3 regions of the Psychrilyobacter atlanticus DSM 19335 genome follow, and region 1 is predicted to be linked to each of the others. Evidence: riboswitches for the same ligand, from Rfam matches in the RefSeq annotation. Region 1 holds a riboswitch; each other region holds the start of a gene.
The links. A riboswitch is a leader RNA that binds a small molecule or an ion and turns the genes downstream of it on or off. The one in region 1 is predicted to bind cobalamin.
Positions count from the first base shown of each region.

Region 2: it holds a riboswitch for cobalamin, as region 1 does, so the genes downstream of both, K337_RS0115480 (sirohydrochlorin cobaltochelatase) here and K337_RS17660 (ABC transporter substrate-binding protein) in region 1, are expected to answer to the same signal.
Region 3: it holds a riboswitch for cobalamin, as region 1 does, so the genes downstream of both, gltS (sodium/glutamate symporter) here and K337_RS17660 (ABC transporter substrate-binding protein) in region 1, are expected to answer to the same signal.

Region 1 covers NZ_KE384547.1:785,347-792,634, forward strand. The annotation lists gene K337_RS0104210 (amino acid ABC transporter ATP-binding protein) at 1-230, opposite strand, end outside; gene K337_RS0104215 (amino acid ABC transporter permease) at 221-856, opposite strand; gene K337_RS0104220 (amino acid ABC transporter substrate-binding protein) at 859-1,653, opposite strand; gene K337_RS19075 (energy transducer TonB) at 2,079-2,852, opposite strand; gene K337_RS0104230 (cobyric acid synthase) at 2,842-4,350, opposite strand; gene K337_RS17660 (ABC transporter substrate-binding protein) at 4,425-5,567, opposite strand; cobalamin riboswitch at 5,673-5,845, opposite strand; gene K337_RS17665 (HD-GYP domain-containing protein) at 6,051-6,863, shown strand; gene K337_RS0104245 (putative sulfate exporter family transporter) at 6,986-7,288, shown strand, end outside.
Region 2 covers NZ_KE384548.1:767,921-775,208, forward strand. The annotation lists gene cbiD (cobalt-precorrin-5B (C(1))-methyltransferase CbiD) at 1-527, opposite strand, end outside; gene K337_RS0115460 (precorrin-8X methylmutase) at 536-1,183, opposite strand; gene K337_RS18770 (ABC transporter substrate-binding protein) at 1,196-2,095, opposite strand; gene K337_RS0115470 (ABC transporter ATP-binding protein) at 2,092-2,871, opposite strand; gene K337_RS0115475 (FecCD family ABC transporter permease) at 2,868-3,866, opposite strand; gene K337_RS0115480 (sirohydrochlorin cobaltochelatase) at 3,873-4,793, opposite strand; cobalamin riboswitch at 4,938-5,114, opposite strand; gene K337_RS0115485 (ABC transporter ATP-binding protein) at 5,328-7,034, opposite strand; gene K337_RS0115490 (sugar O-acetyltransferase) at 7,276-7,288, opposite strand, start outside.
Region 3 covers NZ_KE384548.1:1,016,426-1,023,713, forward strand. The annotation lists gene K337_RS0116735 (L-lactate MFS transporter) at 1-997, shown strand, start outside; gene K337_RS0116740 (cyclic nucleotide-binding domain-containing protein) at 1,084-1,560, shown strand; gene K337_RS0116745 (hypothetical protein) at 1,760-2,842, shown strand; cobalamin riboswitch at 2,966-3,148, shown strand; gene gltS (sodium/glutamate symporter) at 3,278-4,465, shown strand; gene K337_RS0116755 (DUF896 domain-containing protein) at 4,844-5,062, shown strand; gene asnS (asparagine--tRNA ligase) at 5,073-6,464, shown strand; gene K337_RS0116765 (TM2 domain-containing protein) at 6,575-6,805, shown strand; gene yjeM (glutamate/gamma-aminobutyrate family transporter YjeM) at 6,932-7,288, shown strand, end outside.

The sequences.
Region 1 (7,288 bases):
TCCTTTTTTTTAGGATTCCTGCTGCTGCATACCAGGGGGTCGTTAAAAACTTCCAATGTCCCTGAATCTATTTCCTCTAAATCTATCAGACATCTTAGGAGGGTAGATTTTCCACTACCGGAAGGACCTATGATAGACAAGACCTCTCCCTTATTGATATCGAGAGATATGTCTTTTAAAATATTTAAGTTTCCAAAAGATTTGTTGATGTTTTTTATTTTTATTGACATGAGACCGCCATCCTTTTTTCTAATTTTTTAAAGACAAGGAGGATAAAAGTAGATAAAACAAGGTAGAATATCCCACAGATAAAAAATGGAGTTATTGTAAAATCCCTTGTTACTAATTCCTTTGAATTTCTTAAAATTTCTGCTGTACCGATTATTGAAACTAAAGATGTATCTTTAATAAGGGCTATTGCCTCATTTGAAAGGGGAGGCAGAGCGGTTCTTAGAGCCTGGGGTAGAATTACCCTGATTAGAGTCTGTTTATAACCCATTCCCAAAACCTTTGCCGCTTCATATTGGCCTTTATTTATTCCCTGGATACTCCCACGAAAGATTTCACACAGATAGGCAGAATAATTGATGATAAAGGTAATACTGGCTGCCCCAAGGGGAGAAAGTGTTATCCCCATTACCGGTAATCCATAATACATGAAGAAAAGTTGTAAAAGCAGTGGAGTACCCCTAAATATCCATGTATAAAAAGTTACAAATTTTTTAATTGTTCCAATCTTAGAAAGTTCTCCCAATGCAAGAAGTAGCCCTAATGGGACTGAAAATAATACTGTTATAAAGTAAAGTCTTAGAGTAATGTCCAGTCCCTTTGCGATGTAGTAGATGCTGTCAATCATATTTAACCTCTCCTTCCAAACCATTTTTCATATATTTTTTTATAAGTTCCGTCTTTTTGCATCCCGTCTATGATCTTATCTATCTCGGTGATAAGGGTAGTGTCTTCTTTTCTTATTCCAATACCTGTGTATTCGATAGCTAAAGGTTCCTTTACAATTGAAAAAATATCTTTATTTTCCTTTCTTTCTTTTTTAGCAATATAATATCTTCCAACCATGGAATCGATTATTACGGCCTGGGTTCTTCCTGCTTCTAAATCCAGAAGAGCTTCTACATTGGAACCATACTTCTTTACGTCTTTTACACTTGGATAGACTGTATTTTTTTCTAAAGCAAAGTATGAAGAACTACCCATCTGTAAACCGACTGTTTTTCCTGCAAGATCTGCGATCCCTTTGATGTCACTGCCACTTTTAGTAACAATTATTTGTTCCCCGCTGAAATAAGATTTTGAAAAACCGATTTGTTTTTTTCTATCCTCTGTTATGGTCATTCCATTCCAAACCATATCTATCTTTTTACTTCTAAGTTCGAAGATGATACCATCCCAGTCACAGGGCTTAAATTTAACTTCGACTCCCATTCTCTTGGCTGCTTCCTTGGCCAGGTCAATATCAAAACCTACGATATCTCCATTTTCTCCTCTGAATCCCATAGGTGCAAAGGTATCGTCTAATCCTACAGTAAAATATCCATCTTTTTTTATCTTTGTCAATGTATCTTTTTCTTTCATTGAAAATGCAAAAGATTGTACACCAGCCAATATTAAAATTAATGTTATAAGTATTTTTTTCATAAATAAATCCTCCTTAGGTTTTTAAAAGTTATTATTATTATTATTATTATTGCAACCATTTTATCTCCGGAAAATAAAAAAGCCATCTAGAATATCTAGATGGCTAAACAACAGTTGAGTTTAACGTTTAAATCATCATAGATATAGAACCAAGTTTTTTTGAAAAACAACATGGATCTGTAACTATGATTAAATCATAATACAAATCCTTATCTATGGTGATGATGATGTACTGTAATAAAAATTAATGATCTGTTAAACATTCGACTCTCCTCCTGTATGATTTTTTAGTATGATACACCTAAAAAAAATAAATGTCAAGAAAAAATAATTTAATAAATTGCTTTTAACTGAACTTTTGCCATAGTGCACCCATTAAAAAGTATAGATATTATCGTGGTCTTTGTAACATGAAATATAAAATTTTAACTCTTAGAAACAAAATGAAATACCTTATAAAAATATATAGGCATAGGTTTATTGTGGTAAAGAATAGGTTCGAAAACCCATTGTTTTAAGGCTTTTTCAACCTCAGATTCAAAACCATATTTAGAGCTTGTATAGAATTTAATATCTCCAATTCTACCTTTTTTATCCACTAAAAATTTAACTTTGACTAAAGTTTCTTTCCTGTATCCCATCTTGAGAGCAAGATCCGGATATGCAGGGGGGATTTCTTTTTGAATAACAACATGGATCCCAGAAACTTTTTGATTTTTGAGAGCATATTGGCCATTTTCAATCTTTATTAAATTTTTATCGTTTTCCTGGTCTCCTAAAACAGCATCAGTTGAAGGGCTATTTTTAACTACTTCTACTTCACTGTTGTTTTTTTCTATATTCTTATCTGCTTTGATTTGGTTAGGATCGACTGGTTTCATTATTTTTTCAGGTTTAGTTTTTTTAGATTGAACTATTTTTGGTTCTGTTTTTATGATTTCTTTCTTTTTTTGAACCACTTGTTTTTTAGGTTTAATTTTCTTTTTTACAGGTTTAGTTTTTTTGTCGGGGCTCTTTTCTTTTTTTGTAGTCATTTTGGCCAGGGTTTTGGTGGCGTTTCCCGGGGCAGACATGGTTAAATTAACATTGATATTAGGAGAGTTTTTGCCTTTTTTCAGATTGTTATCAGAAATTTTTGAAAAAACAATAAAAACTACCATATGAAGTACAATTGAGAGGGTAAAAAATCTAGATTTCATTGGAATTTTCCCCTAATATTTCATATATTTTATCTATATCCAGTGAGTTACGTAAAGTTATTTCCCACTTATCATATTCATCTGTCTTGAATTTTTCAAAATCAAAATAATCATCGATAGGTTCTAATCCCTTAGAGATTCTGATGTTATTTATAAAAGTCCGGGTAAAGATCGAATTATCAAAAACTCCATGGATATAGGTAGCAAAGACATTATCTTTTAATACTCCTAAATTTGGTTTGTTTTCAAAAATAGAATTTTCTTTTGACTGGGTAACTCCCTGGTGGATTTCATATCCAGAAACACTGCAACCCATACAATCCTTCAAAAGGCCGATATTATGAGTTATTTTTTCAGTAGTTTGGAATGTCTGTTTTTCTTTTTCCATGGTAGTCGTGATATCTAAAAGTCCTAACCCCTTTATTACTTTGTCTTTGGATTCAATCATATGGGGATCTAAAATTTCCTGACCTAAGATCTGGTAACCGCCACAGATTCCCACAATAACTTTACCTTTTTTACTCTGTTCAATGATCGTTTCATCTATCCCTAATTCCTTTAATTTAATAAGATCCTGGATAGTATTTTTACTCCCAGGAATGATGATGATGTCAGCTTCACAAATTTCAGATTTTGAAAGGGTGAAATTAAGGCTTAAATCCTTATAGTATGAAAGGGCATCAAAATCTGTATAGTTTGACATCTTATCTAGTCTAATCACTGCAATATTCAGATCATTTTTTTCCTGGATTTTACCGAATTTTTGTGTGAGGATATCCTCTTCCTCGATGTTTAGAGGTACCCATGGGATAACTCCTAAAACAGGTATATCTATTCCTGCCTTTGCAAGACGATCTGTCAGATCTTCTATTCCAGGCATAAGGAGATCTATGTCACCTCTGAATTTATTGATGATAATTCCTTTTATTCTATTTCTATCTTCCTCATCTAACATTAGGATAGTACCATAGAGGGAAGCAAAAACTCCTCCTCTTTCAATATCTCCTACAAGGATAACAGGAGAATCGATCAATTCTGCCATTCCCATATTAACCAGGTCTACATCTCTAAGGTTCATCTCAGCTGGAGAACCTCCTCCCTCTAATACACCTATATCGTAATTCTCTTCGATAATTTTATAATTTTTTAGGGCAATAGATTTAAAAAAATCTGTATTTTTAAAATATTCCTTAGCATCCATGTTTTTATGGGGTATTCCCTCGATGATGATCTGTGAATCGTTATCAGAATTAGGTTTCATCAGGATAGGATTCATATATGCCCGGGGAGGAGTATTGCAGGCTTCTGCCTGTACAACCTGAGCCCGGCCCATCTCCAATCCGTCTCCATCTATATATGAATTAAGAGCCATATTCTGTGATTTATAGGGCGCTACTTTATTTCCATCTTTATAAAAAATTCTAGCTAAACCAGCTACGATAACACTTTTTCCTGTAGAAGAACCGGTTCCTTGAATCATAATTTTTTTGTGTCTCATAATTTTTTCTCCTCGAAGTAAATTCAAATTTTTATTGATAAAATATTAGAAGCTAAGTTTATCACGTTGCTTTTTTAGTATAAACATTTTAATTTTTCAGCCAATTCAGGATGAAATATCTTAGCCATCTCATAGATCCCTTCTGTAAGAGCCCGGGGGCCAGGGAGGTTAAAGATACTGTCGTCCTCTATGATATAATATTTTTTATCTTTAATTGCAGTTAAAAAATGGTAATTTTCCTCCATCAGCATATTATCTACACTTCTCTGGCTTCCAAAAATAATATCTGGGTTACTCAGGATCAATTCCTCCAATGAATACCGCCATCCACTTTTTTCTTTGGCTGTATTTTCTCCGCCAGCTAATTCTATCAGAGAGTTTATAAAAGTGTCTCCTCCTGGGGTAATATCAGTTTTACCACTGCCTAACACATAGTAAACCTTTGGGATCTTTTGATCTCTTAATATATATTGGGTATAGCTGGTCTTATCTTTTAAAGAAGCGTTTAAGCCGCGAGCTTCTAAACTTCTGCCTAAGAGAACTCCTAAATCTGTTATACTCCCATGGATCTCTGGGATATTTGTAGGAGTGTGATATTTAGTTACTCCAATATTTAAAGAATTTAGAGTGGACATTAATTTTTCCCTAAAATGGGTTTCTGCAATAACCATATCTGGTTTTTTATCTAGGATTACCTCTAAATTTGGCTCAAACATAGTTCCTACAATATCGATATTTTCAACTTCTTTTGGGTATGAAGCAAATGAAGTTCTCCCAACCAAAAGATCTTCTCCTCCTAGAGCGAATATTTTTTCTGTGATACCGGGAGATAGGGAGATAACCCTTTTAGGAAGAGTGTCAGGTTTTTTAGGTTGTGTAGATCTAATGATGTTATTTCCTTCTAAATGAAATCCATTTAATTCTAGAATAAGTTCCAATGGGAGATAATATTTCCCCTGGAATATAAATGGTTCAGAGAGGTATGTATACTCCCTATAGGGTGTGATAATTTTATTGTTTTTGAGGTGGTATTCTCCAATATCGGTATTTAAAATAAATGTATTCTCTGAACTGGTTAAATCTATTCCTATTTTATGAAATGAATTTATACTCAGAAATACAGTACCCTTTCTATTTTGAGTATCTAATTTACTGATATTTAAGTTCATAGAATAGGTACTTATAAACAGGAGAAAATAGATGATTATTTTTGACATATGCTTAAGCCCCCTTATGATGTTTTATAGAATAAAAAAAGCACCCTTTTGAGGTACTTAAAAAACTTTTTACATAGTAAAAGTTATTTCCTTGTCCTCGCAAGAAAAATAAAAACACATTAGGCAGGTCTCCTGACTCAAGTCTTGTCTTACTCCTACTCCTTCCCAGAAAAATCTAGTGGATTGTGTAGTTTCATAACTTTTACAGTGGCGGGACCGTATGGGTATCTAACCCATTTCCCTTTTAATCAAAATGAACCTATAGTGGATATAATTTCCTATATTTTAACATTTTTTAATGTAAATCACCACCAGAAAATTTTATCAAAAAGTTTATTTTATTTTTAGAAAGTAATGATAAAAAGAGAAAATAAAACTTAAAAAAACATTAAATTTCCAAAGGTGAAAAAAATAAAGTATAATTAAATTAGTGTATCTTAAAAAATATGGAAAGAAGAAATTTGATTGAATAAGGAGGGTTTTGTGAAATATGAATCTAAAAGTTTATTAAAAATTGTAATATCGTATATGCTCTTTGGATTTTTTTGGATATTTTCATCTGGTAAGATCCTTCACTTAATAACTAGAGATATGTCTACCTATATTATTCTAGAAAGATATAAAAGTTATTTCTATGTTATTTTAACATCGTTTTTATTATTTAAAATGATTAGAAACAGTTATTTTAAGATGGAAGAAACAAATAAAAAATTTCATCAGGATATTGTCCAATCATTCATCACTGCTTTGGAATTTCATGATAAATATACAAAGGGGCATTCTGAAGCTGTGGCTTCCTATAGTGCTGAAATAGGTGAAGCGTTAGGATTAAAGGGTCATGAATTAGACGACCTGTATTGGGCTGCAACAATGCATGATATTGGAAAAATAATTGTCCCTATTGAAATATTAAATAAGGAAGAAAAACTAAATGATAGAGAATATAAGATTATTAAAGATCATTCTAAGATCGGGTATGAGATAGTTTCCAAAAATGATAGTTTAAAAAAAGTTTCTAAATGTATCCTACACCATCACGAACGTTGGGATGGAATGGGTTATCCAGAGGGGTTAAAGGGAGATGAAATTCCATTGTTATCTCAGATTATATCTGTAGCTGACTCCTGGCATGCTATGACATCTAAAAGATCCTATAAAAATCAATTGACTTGTGAGGAAGCCATTGAGGAACTCCTAAAAAATAAGGGAACACAGTTTGCTCCCCAAATCATAAATACATTCATCGACCTTTATAATTCAAAGGAAGGTGCATTTATGTTTGAAAAATCGTATTAAATTTTTTTATCCATATAAACCATAAATAGGACAGACCTTCAGCATCTATTAATTGCTTTTACTATTATCTCTATAATTATGATATAATACTAGTTGTTAAAAAATAGAATGAGGAGATGATGATGGTAAAAAAGAATGGGCTGGGTCTTGGTTTAACTGCAATTTTACTCGTGGTAACCATATGGATATCTAAAAAGTTTGGATGGAATGAGATAAATACGGCATTGATCTTAGGGATAATTGTAGGAAATCTATTCTTAGGGCCAAAAGCATATAAGTTTTATCCTGGATTTAACTTTGCCAATAAAAAAATATTACCCATAGCGATTACATGTCTAGGTGTAAAAATAAACTATATAATTCTGCTGGATTTAGGAGTTAAAATTATAGGGTTTGTATTTTTAATGGTCGTGATGTTATTGTTT
Region 2 (7,288 bases), on a different contig from region 1:
ACTCCCATTGGAATATCTATAGTAACCTCGACCTTTTTTCCCTTAGGTAAGACCTTTTCTATCTCATAAAATATAGTCCGGACAGGCACAGGGTTTATTGCCGGCTTTCCTATAGCTACCTGCAATCCCTTTTTAGTGACTCTTCCTACACCTATCCCGCCACATAGGGATATATTCTTTTTATCATTGATAAAGTTATCTCCCCTGTCTTCTATCTTCTCATCCTCTAAAATTTCTTTGAGAGTTGCAAATATTTCTATTTTGTCAGTAGCATCGGGGTCATCCCCACCATCTTTTATAATACTAGTTTTAACATATCTATAGTTATCGATAACCCCTATTTCAATACTGTTTATATCTAGATTTAAATTCCATCCCTTAGGAGTTTCTATCTCTATAGTAGATAGGTCTTCTTTTTGAAAATATATTTCCACTGCGCTCTTACAGGCTCCTGCTGCAGTTGACCCAGTAGTATATCCATATCTCATCTTTTTTCCGTTTTGGACGGTATATTTATCTAATTTCATAATTAAAATTATTCTCCTAAAAATCCTTTTCTATCATACATATCATATAAAATACCGTGGAATGTAGCTACAGCTACTGTACTTCCACCCTTTCTTCCCCTAGTTACAATATAAGGAATATCCAATTCTCTCAGCCTTTCTTTGGAATCTTCAGCTCCTACAAATCCAACTGGCACTCCTACTACAAGATTAGGTCTATACCCTTTTTCAATAGCTTCCATCAATGTAAATAGAGCTGTAGGAGCGTTTCCGATCAAGAATATCTTTGTTTTTGCATCTTTTATTGCTTTTTCCATCCCCACTATCGAACGAGTCAATCCTCTTTCCTTTGCTTCTATTACCACCTTCTCATCTGAAACCAGACAATAAGCACCTACATCCCATTTTTCCATAGTTTTCTTACTCAGACCATTTACGATCATATTGGTGTCACAATAGATCTTACTTCCCTCTTCAATGGCTTTTTTTCCGCTTTCTATCGCATCTTTTGATATCTCTACTATGTCAGCATATTCAAAGTCAGCAGTAGTATGAATAAGTCTCTTTACAATTTTTAACTCACCTTCGGTAAATTGCATTGCTTTTTCACCTAATTCATTAGTGATTATCTCAAAACTCTTATTTTCAATTGCCATAGGCTTTTTTACATAACTCATTTTATCCCCCTGTTAAAAATATTTTGGATAGACAACATGTCCAATTTCATTTATCCCATCTAATAATCCATTTGTTGGTCTCGATACATTATATTCATCTATTATATAGATTTCATCTTCCCTTACTGCTCTTATTGCTTTGTAACCAGGTGCTTTTTTTATTATATCCACAGTGGGCCTATTCATAGCTCCATACTGTGCTAAATATACATCTATCTTTTCCCCTCGTGCTAACAATAATTCTTTGGGAAAATCAGCCACACTGGACCCTTTTTTTGTAGGAGTAGCATCATAAGCTATATTCTCTATATCCAATACTCCTAAAATATAAGCTGGTATCCCATCTAGGGAGGTTGTTTGATTGGTTTTATGTCTAGCCTCAAAGAACACTGTTTTCCTTTCATTAGTAGGTATTGAATCGGCCTTTTTCTTTAATTTCGCTAAGTTCATATGAAAATCATCTGTATATTGGACCGCTTCCTTTTCATAACCGCTTAGTTTACCTAGTGTCAGCCAATAGTTATCTAATTCTTCAAATTTTGTAGGCTTTATAGTTACTACAGTCAAATTTGCATTCTTTAATGATCTTATTAATCCGCTGAACCTGTCTCTAATCATAGGTCTTATTAAGATCAAATCCGGTTTCGCAGATATAAATTTTTCTACACTGTCTTTATACGAAAAAACCTCTATCCCCAGATCAGCATTACTTTTTTCTACTCCTACCAAGTTCTTCTCAGCACCTATATTTACTAAAACATCTGTATGAGCTCCATAGAGGGAGATTATCCTAGTGTGAGGTTTAGTCAGATCTATTATTTTCCCAGATTCACTTATTATCTCTGTATTAGAAGGAAAACATAACTGTGTCATAAAAATAAAGATCGATAATAATTTTATTATTTTAATCATTCTAAATCATCTCCTAGTCTTGGGAATACAAATGTGTTCTTTTCTGTTTTATATTTCTCCCATCCGATTTTAAATACTTCTTCTAATTTTTTTGAATTAAGCACATCTTGGGTTTTTCCGCTGGTTACAATCCTTCCCTTCTCCAATAAGAGGATTTCATCACAATAAAGTGAAGCTAAATTAAAGTCGTGAAATACCCCTATCACTGTGGTTTGTTCCTCTACCACTCTTTTTCTTACAAGGCTCAGTAAAGTATGGGAATAATAAGGATCCAAATTCGAAGTTGACTCATCTAGAAATAAAATAGGTGTTGTCTGAATCAATGCCTTTCCAAATATTACCCTTTGTTCCTCTCCGCCACTTAGAGTAGTTATTTCCTTATCTAAAAATTCTTCTAACCCTATTTCTTTTATTACTTTGTCGATAATCTCATAATCTTTTTTCTGAAGACTAAAAAACTTTTTCTTATAGGGATATCTTCCCATCTCCAATATGTCAGAAACAGAGAAAGGAAAAACTATATCAAATTTTTGCGGTACTATTGCAATTTTTTTTGCTAACTTTAAATGAGAATATTCCTTTAATTCCTTTTTTTCAATATAAATTTCAGATTCTGTGGCATTCTTATATCCACTTAAGATATCCAAAAAAGTAGTTTTTCCACTTCCATTGGGTCCTAATATTCCATAAAATTTACCCTTCTCAAATTTGAAAGACAGGTCATCTAAGATTTGAGTTCCATCTATAGAATAGTTTATTTTTTTTATATCTATCATCTCAGATTTCCTCCTCCCATCTTTTTCCTAAAAATCAGAGCAAAGAAAGGTGCTCCTAGTAGTGATGTGATTACTCCTACAGGAATATCATTAGGTAATACTACTCGGACTACATTATCAGCAGCTCCCATAATAACTCCACCCCATATAGCACAGCCTATAATTAATTTTTTATTGTCTGTTCCCATGATGAATCGGAGAAGATGAGGTACTACAAGTCCTACAAATCCTATTATTCCACAGGTAGAAACTGCTACAGCTGATAAGATCGAACTGACAACCAATAATATCCTCCTGATCCTGCTGGGGTTTATCCCCAACGAGATAGCACTTTTTTCTCCCAATGCTAGTATATTTAAATCTTCTGCATAATAACAAAAAAATACGAATCCAAAGACCCATATTGCACTCAAGATACTGACTTCCATCCATGATTTCCCGGTAAAGCTCCCAAGCAGCCAAAATATAATAGCCCCTACACCCTCGTCAGCTAAATACTTTAAAAAACTTAATCCTGCAGAGAAGAAAGCTCCAATTATTATTCCTCCTAATATTATAGAAGTAGGATTCATCTTCCTCTCAAAAGATCCCATCTTGATAACAACTGCCAAACAGAGTATTGCAAATATAAATGAAACTATATGTGTGCTGAAAATTCCAAAAACTGTTATGTTTAGAACTATAGCAAGAGCAGCACCAAATGAAGCACCACTTGAGATCCCCAATGTATATGGATCAGCCAAGGGGTTTAATAAAACCCCTTGAAATACCAATCCGCACATGGATAAAATTGAACCTATTAAGATCGAAGTGAGAATCCTCGGTAATCTCACTTCATGGATAATATACCAATTAGGAGCTCCCTCCCCGCCTTTTATACTCTCTATCACTTCCTTTAATGGAATTTTTATATATCCCATTTGAAGGTAGAAGAATACTGAAAGAATTAATAGTATTATTCCAATTATTGTCCACAATTTAAAATGTTTTTTCATAAATTTCTACGGTTGCATCCCATTTGCATACTCTTTCTTTTTAGCTAACATATTTTCTTTTTCATGAGTCAACCCAAATTCTGCATGTTTAACATATATCTTTCTGATCCCTTCATTCTCTCCTAAACCAACCATGTGAGCTTTTACAGTAAACCCATTTTTTTCTAATTCTTCCTTCATCTCTCCAGCTATATCGTTGTGTGCATGATCTCCAGCAACTATCATAAATGGATATAAATTTACATGTTTAATTTTCTTTGTTTTTAATTGTTTAATTATTGTATCTAATGTAGGGTACCCTTCTACAGTTCCAAAGAATACATTTTCAGAATAATACTCATGGAATACATTTTCGATCATAGAATATGCAGAATTTGCTGGATGGTGAGTACCATGCCCGATAAATACAGTTGCTTCATCTTTCTTTAAAACTTTATAAGTAGGAGCTAATGCTGATGCAGTATCTTTATAATCAGCTAACAATGTTAATAAGGGGTCACTAACTTTTAATACTTTAAAATCTCCCTCATGTAAGGCAACTTCTTTCTTTAAAGTTTCAGATTCTAATCCGTTCATAATATGTGTTCCTTGGACTAACACATGTGTATATCCTTCTTTTTTTAATATATCTAGTGCCTCACTTGGATTATTAAAAGTAATCCCTTCATTCTTTTTAATTCTTCTCATGATAATTCTAGATGTAAAAGCAGTTACTACTTTAAAATCTGGATATGAATTTTTAAATTCTTTCTCTAAAGCCATAATCGTTTTTGCTCTTGTTTCTGGATATGTTGTCCCAAAACTTACTAATACAATAGCTTTTTTTTCTGCCTTAAACAGATCCTTTGATGGTTCATGTACTGCTCCCTTTGCTAATAATGTTACACCCATTACCAACATCACTAATACTACTAACACTTTTTTCATTTTTTTCCTCCTGAGTTTAATTTTGAGAATAAAAAATAAGATGAAATTGTCTCTTTTTTCGTAAAAAAAAGTCCCCTAAAACTTAGGGAACTAGAACATTTTATACAGCAAAAGCTACAAATGTCTACATCCTTGTCCTCGCAAGTTCGTAAAAATAATCTGGCAGGTCTCCTGACTTGACTTCACCTTACTCATAGCCCTTCCCGAATTGCTTCAGTGGTATACTATTTTCATCTGTCTTACAGTGGCGGGACCGTGTAGGATTTTCACCCACTTCCCTTTTAATCGATACAAATCGAACCAAGATTATATTTTATTAAATTGTCATTAACTTTATACCATGTTTACTTTTTTTTTACAACGTATTTCTTTTAATTCAACATTAATTTTTTTAATTTAAAATTAATATTTTTTAATAAAAAGTAACTGTTTTTTATACAGATTAAAAATTGAATGTATGCCGTGAGTTATATTACTTTCCTTTTTTATGTCAAAATTGGAAAACTGTCATAAAGAGAGTTACTAGTTACTCGTCTAACGATAAAGTTTAGCATAGGATCCTTCTAATTTTAATAGTTCCTCATGGGTTCCAGTTTCTACCACACCTTCTTTATCCATAACTACAATTCTGTCAGAATTTATGATAGTTGAAAGCCTGTGAGCTATAGTTATAGTAGTTCTGTTTTTGGATAGTGTCGTAAGGGCTTCCTGGATTAATTTTTCTGTAATATTATCTAAAGATGCAGTAGCTTCATCCAATATCAATATCTTTGGATTTTTTAAAAATATCCTGGCTATAGATATCCTTTGCTTTTGCCCTCCGGAAAGTTTGACTCCTCTTTCTCCTACCAAAGTATCAAATCCCTTTGGTAAACTAATTATAAATTCATATATGTTGGCGTTCTTAGATGCTTCTACAAGGTCTTCTTCAGCTGCACCTAACTTACCATAGCTTATATTCTCCCTTATCGTTCCCCCAAATAAAAATGCCTCCTGAGGGACAATCCCTATATTCCCTCGAAGAGAAGTTAATTTTATCTTACTTATATCTGTTCCATCTATAGTTATCCTTCCAGAATCAATATCATAGAACCTTGGAATCAAATTTGAAATAGTTGATTTTCCTACACCACTAGATCCTACTATGGCTATATTTTCTCCAGATTTTATTTTCAAATTAAATTCATTTAAAATTAAAGATGATTTTTTATAGGAGAAATTTACATCCTGCAGCTGTATCTCTCCTTTTATTTCCTTTAAAATTATTGGATTTTCCACCTCTTTTATCTGTGGAGTTATTTCCATCATCTCCTGAAACCTTCTATATCCTGCCATTCCTTTTTGATAACTTTGAACCAAGATCATCATCTTTCTGATAGGCTCCATAAATCTATAGGAATACAAGAGAAAACTAATTAAGATACCATAGGTTAACTCTCCGTGCAATATTAAATATCCTCCATAAAATATTACTATAAACTGCATAAGGTTCATAAATATATGGATTCCTGAGAAAAAAACAGCAGTAGTTTTATAAGTTTCTTTTTTAGCTTCTTGAAATTCCTGGTTTTTTTCCTCGAATTTATCTATCTCATAATTTTCATTATTGAATTGCTTTACTATCCTAATCCCACCAATGCTTTCCTCAGCACAGGAATTTATATCTGCTATTTTTTTTCTGGTTTTACCAAATGCCATCTTCATCTTCCATTTTTGAGTGATAGAAAAGTAGATCATAAAGGGTAAAACTGAAAATATAACCAAGGTTAATTTTACATTTAAAGTGATCATTAATGCAAAAGCTCCTGCTAATCTGATTACAGCAATAAATAGGTCTATAGGGCCATGATTGGCTAACTCCGATATCCCGCTCAGATCATTTACTAATTTTGACATAATTACTCCGGTTTTATTGTTATCAAAATAACCAAAAGATAACTTTTGAATATGAGTAAATAATTCCTTTCTCATCTTGGTCTCTATCTTAATTCCTAGAACATTTCCATAGTACAGCTGACAGTAACTGACAGCATATCTCATTAAATACATAAATATTAATCCAACAGATATATAATAAAATGTTTTCAGATCTTTTGCCGGAATTACTTTATCTATTACTATTTGAATCACTTTTGGAAAAATTAAATCCAGTGATGCAAGTAGTACAGCACAGGCTAATGTAAACATTAATAATTTAATATGGGGTCTATAATATTTTATAAATGATTTTAATTCGTTCATTTTAGCTCCTTTGATTTTAATTTTATATTAATAAATTATCGGTCTTTTCAAGGATCGTATGAAATTTCCCTTTAAAATCATCTTATCATATCTTTTCAAATAAAACTATATCCTCCATTTACAGAATAAAAAAAGGGAGAAATTTCTCCCTAAGATTTTTACTATACTCATCAGCTATGTGACATTAGATCCAAATCTGTCATAACCCAAATTTTTATAAACTTTAATTCATCTATAAACTTTATATTTTTTTT
Region 3 (7,288 bases), on a different contig from region 1:
TGGTGGAGCAATTGTCTCACTTGGATGGTTTTTATCTAGTTTAGCAAACAGCATTGAAATGCTTACAGTAACTTATGGAATTATTGGTGGTATAGGTGTAGGTATTGTTTACGGTGCCCCTATGGCTGTTTCTGCAAAATGGTTTCCGAACAAAAAAGGAATGGCCGTAGGTCTGACACTTTCTGGGTTTGGATTATCACCTTTTGTCACAGCACCAATATCCAGACTTCTAATTGAATATTTTGGAGTATTTTCTTCTTTCAGAATCTTAAGTCTGGCTTTTTTTGTAATAATATTAATTTTTGCACTTCCTTTAAGATTTCCAAATAAAGAGGAAGAAGTTGAAGGAAATATCGTTAAAAATAAAGATACCTCTTCAGATCTGCCTTTAAAGAAAGTACTGATCGATAGAAAATTTTATATTTTATGGACATGTTTCGCTATAGGTACATTTACCGGTCTTATGGCCATTGGGATTTCAAGTCCTGTTGCACAGGAAATTATTGGACTTAATCCAAAAATGAGTGCTTTTTCCGTTGCATTGTTCGCTGTATTTAACGGGTTAGGACGGCCTGTATTTGGTGTCATTACTGATAAAATTAAATTTGAAAAAACTGCGATAATTTCCTTTGGCCTTATTATTCTAGCTTCCATAATAATGTTAAATTCAGGTAAGGGTAACGTTATATTTTATATCGTATCATTTTCAATGTTCTGGTTTATATTAGGTGGTTGGCTTGCAATTGCTCCAACTGCTGTCTCTAATATTTTTGGAGCAAAAAATTATGCAAGAAATTATGGTTTCCTGTTTACAGCATATGGAGTAGGAGCAGTAGTTTCAAGTGTCACATCAGGGATTATTAAAGATTCTTTTGGGAGCTATATATATGTTTTTTATCCCACAATAGTAAGTGCAATTATAGGAATTTTGATATCAATTTTAGTGCTTAAAGAAAAAAAAGTTAGAGAGATTAAAATAAATACAGATTTAAATTAAAACAGAGATAAATTAAAAAATAAATTTTGAATAGTAAAAGGAAATTCAAAAAAAAAAGTAATAACCTAATATAAGGAGGGGTTATTATGCCTGAAGATAAACTTAAAGATAAGATTATTGAACTTCTGCCAAAGACATCTTTATTTGGTGGAGTGGACAAAGACGACATTCATTCATTTATAGAGAGCCTTTCAGAAAAAAGCTATAGTGCCGGTGAAAACATCTTTGAAGAGGGAGACTCCCCGGGAGATTCCTACCTTCTCTTAGAGGGAGAGATCAAAGTTACCGTTGCCGGCAGGAGATTATCTAAGTTCGGACCGGGATCAATTTTTGGAATGGCTTCTCCAATAGGTATCCAGAAACAAATTGTTACAGCAACTGCCAATACAGATGTTGTTCTGGCAGTAATCCCCAAGATGACTCTCTACCTTTTAGAAAAAGATAACCCCAAACTCTTTGGAAAAATTATACTCAACGAGGCAAGAGATCTGGCTAGAGCTCTCAAGGGGATGAAGGATATAATTATGGACTATATCCTCATAGAGGAGAGCGGAAATCTTTAATTTCAACAAAATTAAAATGTCAAAAAGAACCAGAAGATTCTCTGGTTCTTTTTATATTTAATTTAAAGCCGTCTAAATATTTATCCCATCCATATCCTTGTAAATGCCGATGATTGAGTTGTATAATAATGCCAAAATAAAGGAATTAAAAGATTCCTTTGGTAAGATAGAGGATATAAATTTTTAGGAGGAGTTAATTATGAAAAATATAGAAAATTCCAAAGGACCCTGGCTGTATCGTTTTTTAATCAAAAGTTTTGTAGTTATTTTTGGTATCCTGGTATTTTGGATCCTGGGGTTTCTTTTAGAGGATATAGAATCTATAAAGGGTCCTAGATACAATAAGATAGAACAATCATATCTGGAACCCGGCTTAATCACAGAGGAACAAGAGCTGAAAAATCAAATAGAGAACCTTACAAGAAAACAAGTGAAGAATGAAAATGAGATCGCTATAGTTAAAAACAGTTCTGGGAATTTACAGAATACCATAAATCAATTGATGGCTCTAAAAAAACTGGCCCTTGAAAATTCTAAGGTAATCTCGAAATCCGAAGAACAGCAGCTAAGTAGAAGTGTGGAAACTTTTTTAAAGAGTCAGAAAACCTACCAGAGATTAAATATGGAATTGGCTCAAATTATAGAAAAAAAACAAAGACTGGAGATTGAGAAACAGGAGATAGGAAAAAAACTAAAAGATCAAAGGGAGAATGCCCAAAAACAATACAGGGAACTCCTAAAAAATCATAATTTGAAACTGGCTTTTTTACAGATATCTATTCTCTTCCCATTTTTATTGGGTGGAATATATCTTATCCTTAAGAAAAAGTCCAGCAATTACTATCTTCTCTTTATAGGTTATGGAGTGGCAGTATTTTTTAAGATCTTCTTAGTTATCCACAAATATTTCCCATCCCGGTATTTTAAATATATCTTAATACTGGGACTCCTGCTTACAGTGGTAAAAATCATCATATATCTCATAAATATAATAACTAACCCAAAGAAACAATGGCTTTTAAAGCAATATCGGGACGGATATGAAAAATTCCTATGTCCGGTATGTGAATACCCTATCAGAAGGGGGCCGAGAAAGTTTTTATATTGGACTAGAAGAACCGTTGGCAAGGTAACGTTGCCCCACAACCATACTGCGGAAAAAGATAAACCCTATTCATGTCCATCTTGCGGAACAAAACTCTTTGAGGAGTGTCCGGAATGCCATGAGATAAAACACGCTCTCCTGCCTACCTGCTGTCATTGCGGGAGCAAAAATAAATAAAACTATTATCAAAAATTATAGGTTCATATTTCAATAATATAAAAAATAGATAATCTTTTTAATATAAATTATATATATTTGAACAAAATATAAAATACATAGTATATTATATCGATATAACAATTAAATAACAGAGTTAGAGGTTTCTAATCAAATAGAATTAATAGGGAAGTAGGTTAAAATCCTCCGCGGTCCCGCCACTGTAATGTAGACGAAAACATAATTTGCCACTGGATAAAATCTGGGAAGGCGTATGTGAGTAGGTTGAAACTAAGCCAGGAGACCTGCCTTTAACTTTGTCATCAACCACGAGGATGGAGGTATGACGATGAATAGAAGAACGACAGTTCTCCGCTTTTAATATTATCATGAAAAATATAAAGTTGTAATTTTAGCTTACTATGTTTGATAATTTTAAGGGGGAAGAATAAAAAAATGGAAATAAGATTAGGGATAATAGAGACTTTGGCAGTAGCAGTAGGGGTTCTTTATATTGGAAAATGGTTAAATTATAAGATTAAAATTTTGGATGAACTCTGCATTCCAGAAGCAGTAACAGGAGGAGGAACATTTTCCTTAATTACTTTATTGGCTCATGAAACTGGTCTTCTGAATATTATTTTTGAAGACAGTCTGAGGGAAGTATTTATGATCGCCTTTTTTACAACAATCGGCTATTCTGCAAGTCTTAAACTCTTAAAGAAAGCAGGGATGCCTGTATTTATGTTTTTATTGGCAGCCGTATTACTGGCAGTATTACAAAATATATTAGGGGTAGGGATGGCCAAGGCACTGAATATCAGCCCCTTGTTGGGACTGGCAACAGGGTCATTATCCACTACTGGAGGGCCGGGAACTGCAGGAGCTTTTGCACCAATGTTAGAAGAAGCGGGAGCTCACGGGGCAAAAGTAGTAGCTATGGCCACAGCAACCTATGCTCTTTTAATGGGAAGTATTATCGGAGGACCCGTAGCAAAAAGATTGATAGGAAAACATAAATTACTGGACAAGAAAACCCATACAGGCAGCGAGGTAGAATCTAAGTTATCAGAAGGCAGGCTGCTCAGCAAAAATATTCCTGTAGGAGCCTTTGAGATAATAATAGCTATGGGAATAGGAAGTTTTATATCGTACCTTCTAAAAAACATAGGGCTTGTTCTCCCTTCATATATAGGAGCTATGTTTACAGCTTCAGTAATAAGGAATCTAAGTGATATTTCAAAGGGATATAAGATAAAATTAGATGAAATTTCTATGATGAGTAACTTTACTCTGGCAATGTTTTTATCTATGACCCTTATGACCTTTAAATTATGGGAATTGAAGGAGTTAGCGTTACCACTCCTCCTTATGCTCCTTGGACAAACTATCCTCATGGGAGGGTTTGCATATTTCATAACCTTTTATCTCATGGGAAAAGACTATGATGCAGCGGTTATGGCCTCTGGTCATTGCGGGTGTGGATTTGGGACGACTCCAAAAGCTCTGGCTAATATGGAAGCTCTGACAAACAAATTTTTACCTTCTCCAAAGGCATTTTTTATCATTCCTTTGGTAGGAGGTTTATTTATAGATTTTTTCAATGTTGGGATAATAACTTTTTTTATAAGTGTAGTGAAATAATAACTAAAAGAAAAGTCCCAGAAAGTTGACAATTAAATAGCATAATAGTATAATATTTCTAATTATAAAAGCAAAGATGAGGAGAGTAACTTCTAATAGATACTAAAGCGAGCTAGTGACGGTGGGAGACTAGTAGTGGAATTAGTTGTGAAGAACACCTTGGAGCTGCTAACCCAAAGGATTTTTATAAAAATCTCAGTAGGCTTAGACGTATTTGGCACGTGACGCCAAAGGGTATCGAGGAACTGCTTGTGTGTGTCTCCGTACTTACTTTATTTTTTTAGGGTTTGTATGAATTTTGACTTCTCACTTTAGCAGTGGGAAGTTTTTTTATTTTATAGAAAAAGATTAAGGCATTGTATAGATAGGAGGATTAAAGTGGAAATGAAAGACATTATAGCTAAGGTGAATCACTATTCAGCTCTAGCTAAAAAAAGAACGTTAACAGATGAAGAAACAATAGAAAGACAAAAATACAGAACATTATACTTGGAGCAGTTTAAATCACAAGTTAAAGGACATTTAGATCAAGTAAAAGTTGTAGATCAAAATGGAAATGAAGTAAAATTAAATAAAAAAATAACTAAATTAAGTTAGGGAGGATTTTATGAAGAAAGCAACAGTTAAAGAACTTATCAGAAATGGTGAACAATTCTTAAATCAAGAAGTACAAATTTCTGGTTGGGTAAGAAAGATTAGGAGTCAAAAAAGTTTTGGTTTTATTGAATTAAATGATGGTTCATTTTTTACCGGACTACAAGTAGTATTTGAGGACAACTTAGAAAATTTTGACGAGATAAGCAGAGCATCTATAGCTACATCTATGTATGTAACTGGAACTTTTGTAAAATCAGAAGGAAAGGGACAAAGTTATGAGATCAAGGCAACGTCTGTAGAGATATTCCAAAAAGCTGACTTAGATTATCCATTACAAAATAAAAGACATACCTTTGAATATTTGAGATCAATAGCACATCTAAGACCTAGAACTAATGCTTTCTCAGCAGTATTTAGAGTAAGATCATTAGTTGCATATGCTATCCACAGATTTTTCCAAGATCAAGAGTTTGTATATGTACACACTCCAATCATAACTGGAAGTGACGCTGAAGGTGCAGGAGAGATGTTCAGAGTAACGACTATGGACTTAGATAATGTTCCTAAAACAGATAAGGGAGATATCGACTATAAAGAAGACTTCTTTGGAAAGGAAACTAACCTAACTGTAAGTGGACAATTAAATGTAGAGACTTATTGTGCTGCATTTAGAAATGTATATACATTTGGACCTACATTTAGAGCAGAAAACTCAAATACAACTAGACATGCATCTGAATTTTGGATGATAGAACCTGAGATTGCTTTCGCTGCCTTAGAAGCTAACATGGATTTAGCAGAAGATATGGTAAAATATATCATTAAATATGTTATGGAAAAAGCTCCTGAAGAGATGGAATTTTTCAATAAATTTGTAGAAAAAGGATTATTTGATAAGTTAAACAATGTTTTAGCAAATGATTTTGCTAGAGTTACTTATACTGAAGCAGTAGACATCCTATTAAAATCAAAGAAAAAATTTGAATTTAAAGTAGAGTGGGGAATTGATCTTCAATCAGAACATGAAAGATTCTTAGCTGAAGAGCATTTTAAAAGACCAGTTTTCGTAACAGACTATCCAAAGGATATCAAAGCATTCTATATGAAGCTTAACGAAGATGGAAAAACAGTAAGAGCTATGGATCTATTAGCTCCTGGAATTGGAGAAATCATAGGTGGTTCTCAAAGAGAAGATAACTTAGAAGAATTAGAGAGAAGAATGGATGAAATCAACCTTCCTAAGGAAGACTATAAGTTCTATACAGACCTTAGAAAATATGGTTCATTCCCTCATTCAGGGTACGGATTAGGTTTTGAAAGAATGATAATGTACGTTACAGGAATGACAAATATCAGAGACGTAATTTCTTTCCCTAGAACTCCTAAGAGTGCAGAATTTTAAAGATTAATAAAAAAATAAAGTGGAGTTTGATTGTTTCGTGCAATCAGACTCTTTCTTTTAAATCTATATAAGTAAAAAAAAATATTGTTATTTAATTTGGGAGGTTTAAAATGAGTATGATCCAGATAAGTGATAAAACACGAACTTTAAGTTTAGTGTTTTGTATCGTTGGTTTTTTAGGTCTAGGTGGACTTCACAGGTTCTATGTGGGGAAGGTCTGGACAGGTTTATTATACCTTATGACAGGAGGATTATTTGGGATTGGAACCATCCTAGATCTTATAAAAATCTCTACTAATACCTTTACCGATGCACTGGGATATCCAGTAACTAAAAATTAATTTTTTCACATCAATTCTTAAAAAATTCATAGAAAAATTAAAAATTGTTTAACAAGTCCGCGAAATGTGTTATAATAGCTTGAAAGTGTTATAAAATTAACATTAAAACTTTAGGAGGACTTTATAATGAAAGAGAACAATGCAAAAAAAATGTCATTAATATCACTGATCTTAATGATATTCACATCGGTATTTGGGTTTACTAATATTCCTAGATCATTTTATTTAATGGGATATGGTGCAATACCTTGGTACATCATTTCAGCGGTTTTATTCTTTATACCTTATGCTTTTATGATGGCAGAATACGGTGCGGCATTTAAAGATGAAAAAGGTGGAATATTTTCTTGGATGAAAAGATCAGTAGGTCTTAAATATGCATTTATCGGTACATTTATGTGGTATGCATCATATGTTGTTTGGATGGTAAATATCAGTTCATCTATTTGGATAGTAATTTCAACAGCAATATTTGGTGAAGAT